4 regions of the Skermanella rosea genome follow, and region 1 is predicted to be linked to each of the others. Evidence: riboswitches for the same ligand, from Rfam matches in the RefSeq annotation. Region 1 holds a riboswitch; each other region holds the start of a gene.
The links. Region 1 has a riboswitch for thiamine pyrophosphate ahead of thiO (glycine oxidase ThiO). Riboswitches for the same ligand answer to the same signal wherever they lie in the genome.
Positions count from the first base shown of each region.

Region 2: another riboswitch for thiamine pyrophosphate. It lies ahead of JL101_RS06760 (ABC transporter ATP-binding protein); the one in region 1 lies ahead of thiO (glycine oxidase ThiO).
Region 3: another riboswitch for thiamine pyrophosphate. It lies ahead of thiC (phosphomethylpyrimidine synthase ThiC); the one in region 1 lies ahead of thiO (glycine oxidase ThiO).
Region 4: another riboswitch for thiamine pyrophosphate. It lies ahead of JL101_RS23290 (ABC transporter substrate-binding protein); the one in region 1 lies ahead of thiO (glycine oxidase ThiO).

Region 1 covers NZ_CP086111.1:524,930-527,125, reverse strand. Annotated here, with positions in the region: gene JL101_RS02485 (S49 family peptidase) at 1-704, shown strand, start outside; TPP riboswitch at 793-893, shown strand; gene thiO (glycine oxidase ThiO) at 883-2,094, shown strand; gene thiS (sulfur carrier protein ThiS) at 2,091-2,196, shown strand, end outside.
Region 2 covers NZ_CP086111.1:1,457,884-1,460,079, reverse strand. Annotated here, with positions in the region: gene JL101_RS06765 (acetoin utilization protein AcuC) at 1-965, opposite strand, end outside; TPP riboswitch at 1,066-1,174, shown strand; gene JL101_RS06760 (ABC transporter ATP-binding protein) at 1,167-1,934, shown strand; gene JL101_RS06755 (ABC transporter permease) at 1,952-2,196, shown strand, end outside.
Region 3 covers NZ_CP086111.1:3,154,111-3,156,306, reverse strand. Annotated here, with positions in the region: gene JL101_RS14620 (hypothetical protein) at 55-966, shown strand; TPP riboswitch at 1,034-1,152, shown strand; gene thiC (phosphomethylpyrimidine synthase ThiC) at 1,235-2,196, shown strand, end outside.
Region 4 covers NZ_CP086111.1:4,987,220-4,989,415, forward strand. Annotated here, with positions in the region: gene JL101_RS23285 (methyl-accepting chemotaxis protein) at 1-891, opposite strand, end outside; TPP riboswitch at 1,047-1,147, shown strand; gene JL101_RS23290 (ABC transporter substrate-binding protein) at 1,205-2,196, shown strand, end outside.

The DNA of each region.
Region 1 (2,196 bases):
GCCAGCAGGCCGTGGCGCTCCAGGTCAATTCGCCCGGCGGTTCGCCGGTCCAGTCCGCCCTGGTCGCGGGACGCATCCGCCAGCTGGCCGACGAGAAGAAGGTGCCGGTCTTCGCCTTCGCGGAGGACGTCGCGGCGTCCGGCGGCTACTGGCTGGCCTGCGCCGCCGACGAGATCTACGCCGATCCCAGCTCGATCATCGGCTCGATCGGCGTGGTTTCCGCGGGCTTCGGCTTCCAGGACCTGATCGCCCGCTACGGGATCGAGCGGCGGGTACATACCTCCGGCACCCGGAAGGCCATGCTCGACCCGTTCCAGCCCGAGCGGGACGAGGACATCGTCCGGCTGAAGGCGATCCAGGCGGAGATCCACGACGCCTTCAAGGCCATGGTCCGCGGCCGGCGCGGCGACCGCCTGAAGGGGACCGACGAGGACCTGTTCTCGGGGGAGTTCTGGACCGGCGCCAAGGCGCTGGACCTGGGGCTGGTCGACGGGCTCGGCGACCTGCGATCGGTCATGCGCGACCGCTTCGGCGAAAAGGTCAACCTGCGGCTGGTCCATGGCGAGCGCCGCTGGTGGCGCGGCCGCATCCGGACGGAAGCGGCGCTGCCCGCCCTGACGCCGTCCGGCCTCGCCGACGATCTGGCAAGCGCCATGATCAATGCCGTCGAGGACCGCGCCATGTGGTCCCGCTTCGGCCTGTAGCGGCGCCCCCGGGCTGGGCGGCTGCCCGATAAGCCTTGCGGTCACACCGGGGCATGCCGCATAGTCGCGACCCCGGACGCGAGTCCGGAAAATCTGGCTGGGGTGCCGGTCCTTCGAGGGGCCGGCTGAGATCATACCCATCGAACCTGTTCGGATAATGCCGACGAAGGGAGCCCCCATGACGACAGCGCGATCCATTTCCGATATTCCGACCGGCCCGCGGTCCGACCGCCCCTCGGTCGCCATCGTCGGCGCCGGCGTGGTCGGCCTCGGCATCGGCTGGCGCCTTGCCGCCGCCGGGTGCCGGGTCGAGATCTTCGACAAGGGCGAGGCGGGACGCGGCGCCAGCCATGCCGCCGCGGGGATGCTGGCGGCCGGCGTCGAGGTCGAGCCCGGCGAGGAGGGCCAGCTGCCGCTGAACCGGCACAGCCAGGACCTGTGGCCGGGCTTCGCCGAGGAGCTTCAGGCCGCCTCCGGCATCGACGTCGAGTTGCGCACCGAGGGCACCCTCGTGGTGGCCCTGAACTCCGACGACGTCGCCCGGCTGCGCTTCAATTTCGACCTCCAGAAGAGCCTGGGGCTCGGCCATGAGTGGCTGACGGGGGCGGAGGTCAAGCGCCGCGAGCCCTATCTGCACACCGGCACGGCGGCGGCGATCCTGAGCCCGCGCGATCATCAGGTGGACAACCGCAAGGTCGCCCTGGCGCTCCGCACCGCCTTCGAGCGGGCCGGGGGGCGCTTGCATGAACACACGGCGGTCGAGGAGATCCTGGTCGAGGGCGGGCACGCCGCCGGCGTGCTGGCGGCCGGAGGCGGGACGCACCGGGCCGACGTCACCGTGCTGGCCGCGGGCGCCTGGTCGCGGGGGATTCCCGGTCTGCCCGACGGTGCCCGGCCGCCGGTCCGGCCGGTCAAGGGCCAGATGGCGGCCCTTCGGATGGACCCGCGCGAGCCGCTGCTCCGGCATGTGGTCTGGACGCCCGGCGTCTATCTGGTGCCGCGCCGCGACGGCCGGCTGGTGATCGGCGCCACGGTGGAGGAGCGCGGCTTCGACACCGACCTGACCGCGGGCGGCGTCATGTCCCTGCTCGAGGGCGCCTGGCGGGCGCTGCCGGGAGTCGAGGAACTGCCGATCGACGAGCTGTGGGTCGGCTTCCGCCCCGGCTCGCGCGACGACGCCCCCATCCTGGGACCGTCGGCGCTGGACGGGCTGGTCCTGGCGACCGGCCATCACCGGAACGGCATCCTGCTGACCCCGGTCACCGCCGACGCCGTCTCCGACCACATCCTGACCGGGCGGATCGCCGACGTCATCCGCCCGTTCGGCATCGACCGATTCGCGAAGAGAGCGGCGCCAGGCCGCCCGCAGAGTGGGAAGGAACTTCCATGACCCGACATATTCCCCCGCATATCCAGGTGAACGGCCAGCGCGAGCCGCTGGCGGCCCCGACGCTCGACGCCCTGCTGCGCGGGAAGGGGGTGGTTCCCGGAG
Region 2 (2,196 bases), 930 kb from region 1:
GTGGCCCAGACCCCGGTCCAGCAGCGGCCGACCGACCACGGATTGTAGCCGCCGCCGCCCAGGACCAGGACCCGGGGAGCGAGGGTCGCAAGCGAGCGGACGGCGTTCCACAGGGCGCGGTTGGACAGTTCCAGCCGGCTCAGCGGGTCGTCGGCCAGGGCGTCGGCGCCGCACTGGATCACCACGGCGTCGGGGGCGAAGCACCGGCCCAGCGGCATCAGGGCGTTCTCCAGGATGTAGTCCAGTTCGGAGTCGTTGAACTCCACCGGGACCGGCAGGTTGCGGGCCATGCCGCCGGCCCGGTCGCCGACCTTGCCGGTGAAGGGCCAGCGGGTGCCCTCGTGGACCGACACGGTCAGCACCCGGTCGTCGTCGGCGAAGGCATATTCCACCCCGTCGCCGTGATGGGCGTCCAGGTCCGCGTAATAGACGCGGCGCAGGCCGCCGTCGAGCATGGTCAGGATCGCGAGCACCGGGTCGTTGAAGTAGCAGAAGCCGCTGGCCCGGTCGCGCAGGCCGTGGTGGGTCCCGCCCGCGGGGTTGTAGATCACCCCTTCGTGCTCGGCCAGCAGCCGGCCGGCCAGGATCGAGCCGCCCGACGCCGTGGCGGGACGGCGGAAGACCTCGGCGAAGATCGGGTTCTCCAGCCGGCCGATATTGTAGCGGTCGCGCGCCTCCGGATCGAGCCGCTGCTCCGCCTCGGCCCGGCGGACCGTCTCTATATATGTCCGGTCGTGAAAACGGGCGAGCTGGTCGGGGGTCGCCCTGGGGCTGTCCAGATAGTCCCGGTGGTCCAGCCATCCCATGGCGCGGGAAAGGTCGATCGCGGTGGAGACCCGCGGGATCGCGAGCGGGTGCTTCTTGCCATAGGTGGAGGCCCGGTAGATCTCGCTTCCGATGAAGAGCGGGCCGATGGGCTCGGACTGGGCGGGCTGGGACTGGGCGGGCTGGGGCTGGTTCAACATGGAAGCTGACCTAGGCCGCCCCCCGCGCTTCGTCAACTATGTGCGTATTCGGTATTCCAGCGCCTTGCCAGGGCGTCACGGACTTGCAATAGTCTGTCCCAACCTCACTGGGGGGAGCCGATGGTCGGCTGAGAGGTCCCAAGCCGCGGGACGACCCCTGGAACCTGATCCGGTTGATACCGGCGTAGGGATCAGTGACCCATGCACGACCTCGTGCGGCCGACCGTGTCGGCCCATCCTCCCAGCATCGGCGTGAGAATTGAGCGGGCCCGCCTGACCTATGGCGGCGCGCGGCTGTTCGACGGCCTGGATTTCGAGCTCGAAGGCGGCCGCTGCACCTGCCTGCTCGGGCCGAGCGGCGTCGGCAAGACCACGCTGCTTCGGCTGATCGCCGGGCTGGCCGATCCGGAGCCGCCCACGGTCCTGGCGGCGGAGGACGGAAAGCCGCTGGACGGCCGGGTCGCCTACATGGCTCAGCAGGACCTGCTGCTGCCCTGGCTGGGCGCGCTGGACAACGTGCTGCTGGGGCCGAGGCTGCGCGGCGAGGCGGTGGGCGCCGCCCTGGCGGACCGGGCGCGCGGGCTGCTCGACGCGGTCGGGCTGGGCGACCGGCTGCAAGCCCGGCCGGCGGAGCTGTCGGGCGGCATGCGCCAGCGGGTGGCCCTGGCCCGCACCCTGATGGAGGACCGTCCCGTCGTGCTGATGGACGAGCCCTTCTCGGCCCTGGACGCGATCACCCGGCTCAGGCTCCAGGAACTGGCGGCCGGGCTGCTGGCGGGGAAGACGGTGCTTCTGGTCACCCACGACCCGCTGGAGGCGCTTCGCATCGGACATCGGATCCATGTGATGGCGGGACAGCCGGCGGAAATCGGGCCGGCGATCTCGCCCGAGGGTTCGCCGCCGCGGCCGGCCGACGATCCGGCGCTTCTGGCGCGGCAGGCCGAGCTGCTGCGGCGGCTGTCATCATGATGCGGGCGGTACGGCCCATGGTGCGCCCCCTGGTGACCGCGGCGGTCCTGATCGCCGCGTGGCAGGCGCTTGTCTGGGCGACCGGCGTGCCGCGATTCATCCTGCCCGATCCGGCGCGGGTGGCGGTGGCGCTGTGGGAGCGGGCCGGCCTGATCGGCTACCACGCCCTGTTCACGATGGGCGAGATCCTGGGCGGGCTGGCGCTCGGCGTCGTGCTGGGCGCCGCCACGGCGCTGACGCTCAGCTATTTCCGGCCGGCGCG
Region 3 (2,196 bases), 2.6 Mb from region 1:
GCCTATCCGAAGTTTTATCTCTCCTGTTTGCACATCCCCGCAGGAAGCCAGGACATGCCGACCACAGCCAGGAAGCTCGATACCCCCACCCGGTTGCCTCCGATCCTGCCGGGGGTGGCTCCGCCGTTCCATCAAGCCGCGCTGTCCAGCTGCGTGGTCCATCACCTCGTCGATCCCGCCAGGGTGACCGACCTCTTTGAAGGGAGCGGGCTGCGGCCAGCCATTTTCGGCGACCACGCCTCGGTCAGCTACGGCTTCCATGTCCACGGCGCCTTCCGGTCGGCCGGGCTGAACCTGCCGCCCGAACACTGGTCGCCGTCGGCGGCCGGGATCGTCCAGGAACTGGAACTGAGCATCGTGGCCTGTCCGGAAGGCCGCTGGGACGAGGTTCCGGACATCACCTTCGACCAGTGGCTCATGGGCGACGAGCAGACCCATCTGCTGGGAAACCACCGCCTGTTCGTGCCCTGCGATGATCCGGCGGCCGTCTCGGTCGGCAGGGAACTGTTCGGCGACCCGATGTTCCTGACCGGCTTCCTGGTCAACCTTCCATCGCCCGATCCTGTCCGTGACGGCAGGGCCGCGACCGCCGAGACGGAGTGGATGCAGACCTGGGGATTCCGGGTCACCGACCCCGACGACCCGGCCGACTGCATTTTCACCGTCCTGGTCGACACCACCGGACTGACCCCGATTCCCGGCACGATCTCCCCGGTGACCCGGTACGGCGTGTCCGCGGGCCGGCCGGTCGGCTCCCGCTGGAGCGTCGCCCGGCCCTTCGACACCTTCTTCATCGCCGATGACGGACCGGCGGATCGGGTGCGGCTGACATACGGCGCCAGCCCCCATCCGATGGGCGTCGTCATGCGGGACCTGTTGGAGGGAACCCCGGCCAATGCGATCCAGACCTTCCAGTCCGACCCGGTCGCGGTCCGCAGCCGGCCCTATTTCCTGAAGCGGCCCTGAAGGCGTCGGCACCGGTCACTTCAGGCGACGGACGGCTTGACAAGCGGCGGCGATGCCCTGAGGATCGGCGTATTCCCAGGGGAGCCCCGATAGGGGGCTGAGATTCCGTCGGCCTAGCGGCAACGCGGAGACCCTTTGAACCTGATCCGGGTCGTGCCGGCGTAGGAAGGGGAGAGGGCGAGGACTCCGCGGTCGCATCCGCGCCCGGTCTCATCATATCCGTCGCTGCATTCCGGATCTCCGCTCGCCTTCGAAGCAGGAGATCACGATGCCGAAAGACAGCAATCCGACCTTCACCGTTTCCACTGGGCCGCTGCCCGCGTCGCGCAAGGTGCATGTTCCGGGCACCCAGTACCCGGACCTGCGGGTCGCACTGCGCGAGATCGACCTGGAGCCCGGCTGCGGCGAACCGCCGGTCCGTGTCTATGACAGCTCCGGCCCCTACAGCGATCCGGCCGCTGAAATCGACATCGCCCGCGGCCTGCCCCCGTTGCGCGCCGGCTGGATCGCGGCCCGCGGCGATACCGAAGCCTATGACGGCCGGCCGGTCAGGCCGGAGGACAACGGCCTGCGCCAGGGCCAACGCTCCAACCTGGAGGAGTTCTCCGGCCCCGCCCGCAGGCCGCTGCGGGCACGGGGCGGTGCCGCCGTGACACAGATGGCCTATGCGCGGCGCGGCATCGTCACGCCGGAGATGGAGTATGTCGCGATCCGGGAGAACCTCGGCCGGCAGGCGGCGCTCGACGCCGTGCGCGACGGCCGGTCCTTCGGCGCCGCGATCCCGGACCATGTCACCCCGGAATTCGTGCGCGACGAGGTGGCGAAGGGCAGGGCGATCATCCCGGCCAACATCAACCATCCGGAGATCGAGCCGATGATCATCGGCCGCAATTTCCTGGTCAAGATCAACGCCAACATCGGCAATTCCGCCGTCGCCTCCTCCGTGGCGGAAGAGGTCGAGAAGATGGTCTGGGCGACCCGCTGGGGGGCCGACACCGTGATGGACCTCTCGACCGGCGCCAACATCCACACCACCCGCGAGTGGATCATCCGCAATGCCGCCGTGCCGATCGGCACCGTCCCGATCTACCAGGCCTTGGAGAAGGTCGGCGGCCGGGCCGAGGAGCTGACCTGGGACATCTACCGCGACACCCTGGTCGAGCAGGCGGAGCAGGGCGTGGACTACTTCACCATCCATGCCGGCGTCCGGCTCGCCCATATCCCGCTGAC
Region 4 (2,196 bases), 1.6 Mb from region 1:
GATCAGCGAGGCGATCGAGCCGATCCTGTCGGACACGTCGGTCAGGTTGTTGGCGATGTCGCGGGCCGCCTGGGACCGGACGGTGGCGTCCTGGGCGGCCCCGGTCGAGCGGTCCACCTGCCGCGAGATCTCGGCGATGGAGGCCGAAAGCTCCTGGGTGGCGGCGGCGATGGTCTGGGCGTTGACGTCGGCCTCGTGGGACGCCTCGGCGACGTGGCCGCCGTCCTCGCTGACCATGCGGGCGGCGCCCAACACCTCGGTCGAGGCCCTTTCCATCGCCTCGGCCTTGCGGCGGACCAGCTGGACCGCGTCGTCCAGCTCCTGCTCGAAGGTGTCGGCGAGGTCGAGCAGCTCGTCCGTCACGTGCTGCTCGGTCGTCGTGTGGGTATAGACGGAAAGCGCCAGCTCCGCCTCCATCAGGAGGGTGCGGATCAGCGTCGCCGCCTGGTCGGCCGCGGCGTGCCGGCTCCAGCGGTTGCGCTCGATCACCGAGCGGACCAGCCGCTCCAGGATGAAGGAATAGGCCGACAGATAGAAACGCGGCTTCAGCCCGACCCGGTGGTGGGCCGACCCGATCCGCTGCACCCGCTCCACGTACCCGGCGTCGATGCCGTCGACGAACAGCTTGTGCCAATGGTCCTGCTGAGCGCAGATCAGGCGGGTGACCATGCCCTCCGCCGCGATCAGCTCCGCCGTCTCGGGAAAGCGCTTCAGGAAGCCGTAGAAATCGGTGAGGATGCCGTCCAGGTCGGCGTTGACATGGGGGCCGAGCTGCCGGAGCGAGCGCTGCGTGGCACCGTCGATCCGCCAGAGCGCCAGCTCGACCGACGTGCCATGGGACGGGGCCGCGTCGGGCTGAGCCCGCGCGTCGGACAGCTCGCGAGTGTTCATTGGTCATCCCCCCAGTTGCAATCGCGGACAATCGGGCGCCAGGGTTGCAGCGGCAATGATCTACGTCAAAAGTATTAGATTAAACGGCCGGGCGCTCTCCTTCGGATAGGGCTGGCCGAGCCTTGACGGGGCCAAGCCGGACTGTCACTGTCGCGTCACGAAGGCTGGGGTGCCGGGCCGATCCGCCCGTGCTGAGATCATACCCATAGAACCTGATCTGGATCATGCCAGCGAAGGGAGCCCGTGGGACCGACCAAGAGCAAATCGCGGCACTCACAGGTTTCCGCTTCGCAAGGAGGAAGGGGAACCGACGATGTCCGCCCGGAAGTCCACACTGTTCGCCGCCGCGTTCGCCGCCGCCCTGTCGTCCGCCGCCGGCTCCGCCGCCGCGGCCGACCTGGACATCCCGGTGCTGGTGCCGGTCACCGGCTTCCTGGCGCTGGAAGGCACCAGCCAGCGGAACGGCGCCGTCCTGGCGATCCGGGAAGCTCCCGAAGGGGTTACGGTGCGGTCGGAAGTGATCGATACCGGCACCTCCCCCGAAGGCGCGGTAACCGCGCTGGAACGGGCGTCCGGGCGCGGGACCCCGACGGCGGTCGCCGCTAGCATGCTGGGCACCCAGATGCTCGCCATGCTGCCGCTGGCCGACGAGTACGGCATCCCCCTGGTCACGGTCTCCGGCACGGCGTCGATCACCGAGCGCGGCAATCCCTGGGTCTTCCGCTTCTTCCCCGGCGACGGGGTCACCAAGACCGCCCATGCCCGCTACGTGGCGGAGGAACTGGGCAAGCGCAGGCCGGCCGTGATCTACCAGACCACCGCCTATGGCCAGAGCGGCCAGGCGCACCTGCGCGACGCCTTCGGCAAGCTGGGCGTCGAGCCGGTGTTCGAGGAGGGCGTCGATCCCGGCATCCGCGACATGCTGCCGGTGCTGACCAAGGCCATGGCGGCCAACCCCGACGTGCTGGTCCTGCACCTGCATTCCGGCCCGACGGCGCTGTTCGTGCGGCAGGCGACGGCCATGAACCCCGGCGTGCCGATCGTCGCCGGCTCGGCCATGCACCAGCCGTCCACCGCGGCGTTGCTGGAGCCGGCCGAACTGAGGGGCGTCTGCGCCGAGACCTCGGCCTCGCCGGTGTCGGGCGGCTCGCCGGAGATGGAGCGCTTCACCGCCGAGTACCGCACGGCCTTCGGCACCGAGCCCGACGCCTTCGCGCTCGGCCAGTACGACGGCATCCGCATGGTGTTGGACGCGGCGGCCAAGGGGGCGGACACGCCGGAGGCCGTGCGCGACGCGCTGGCCAA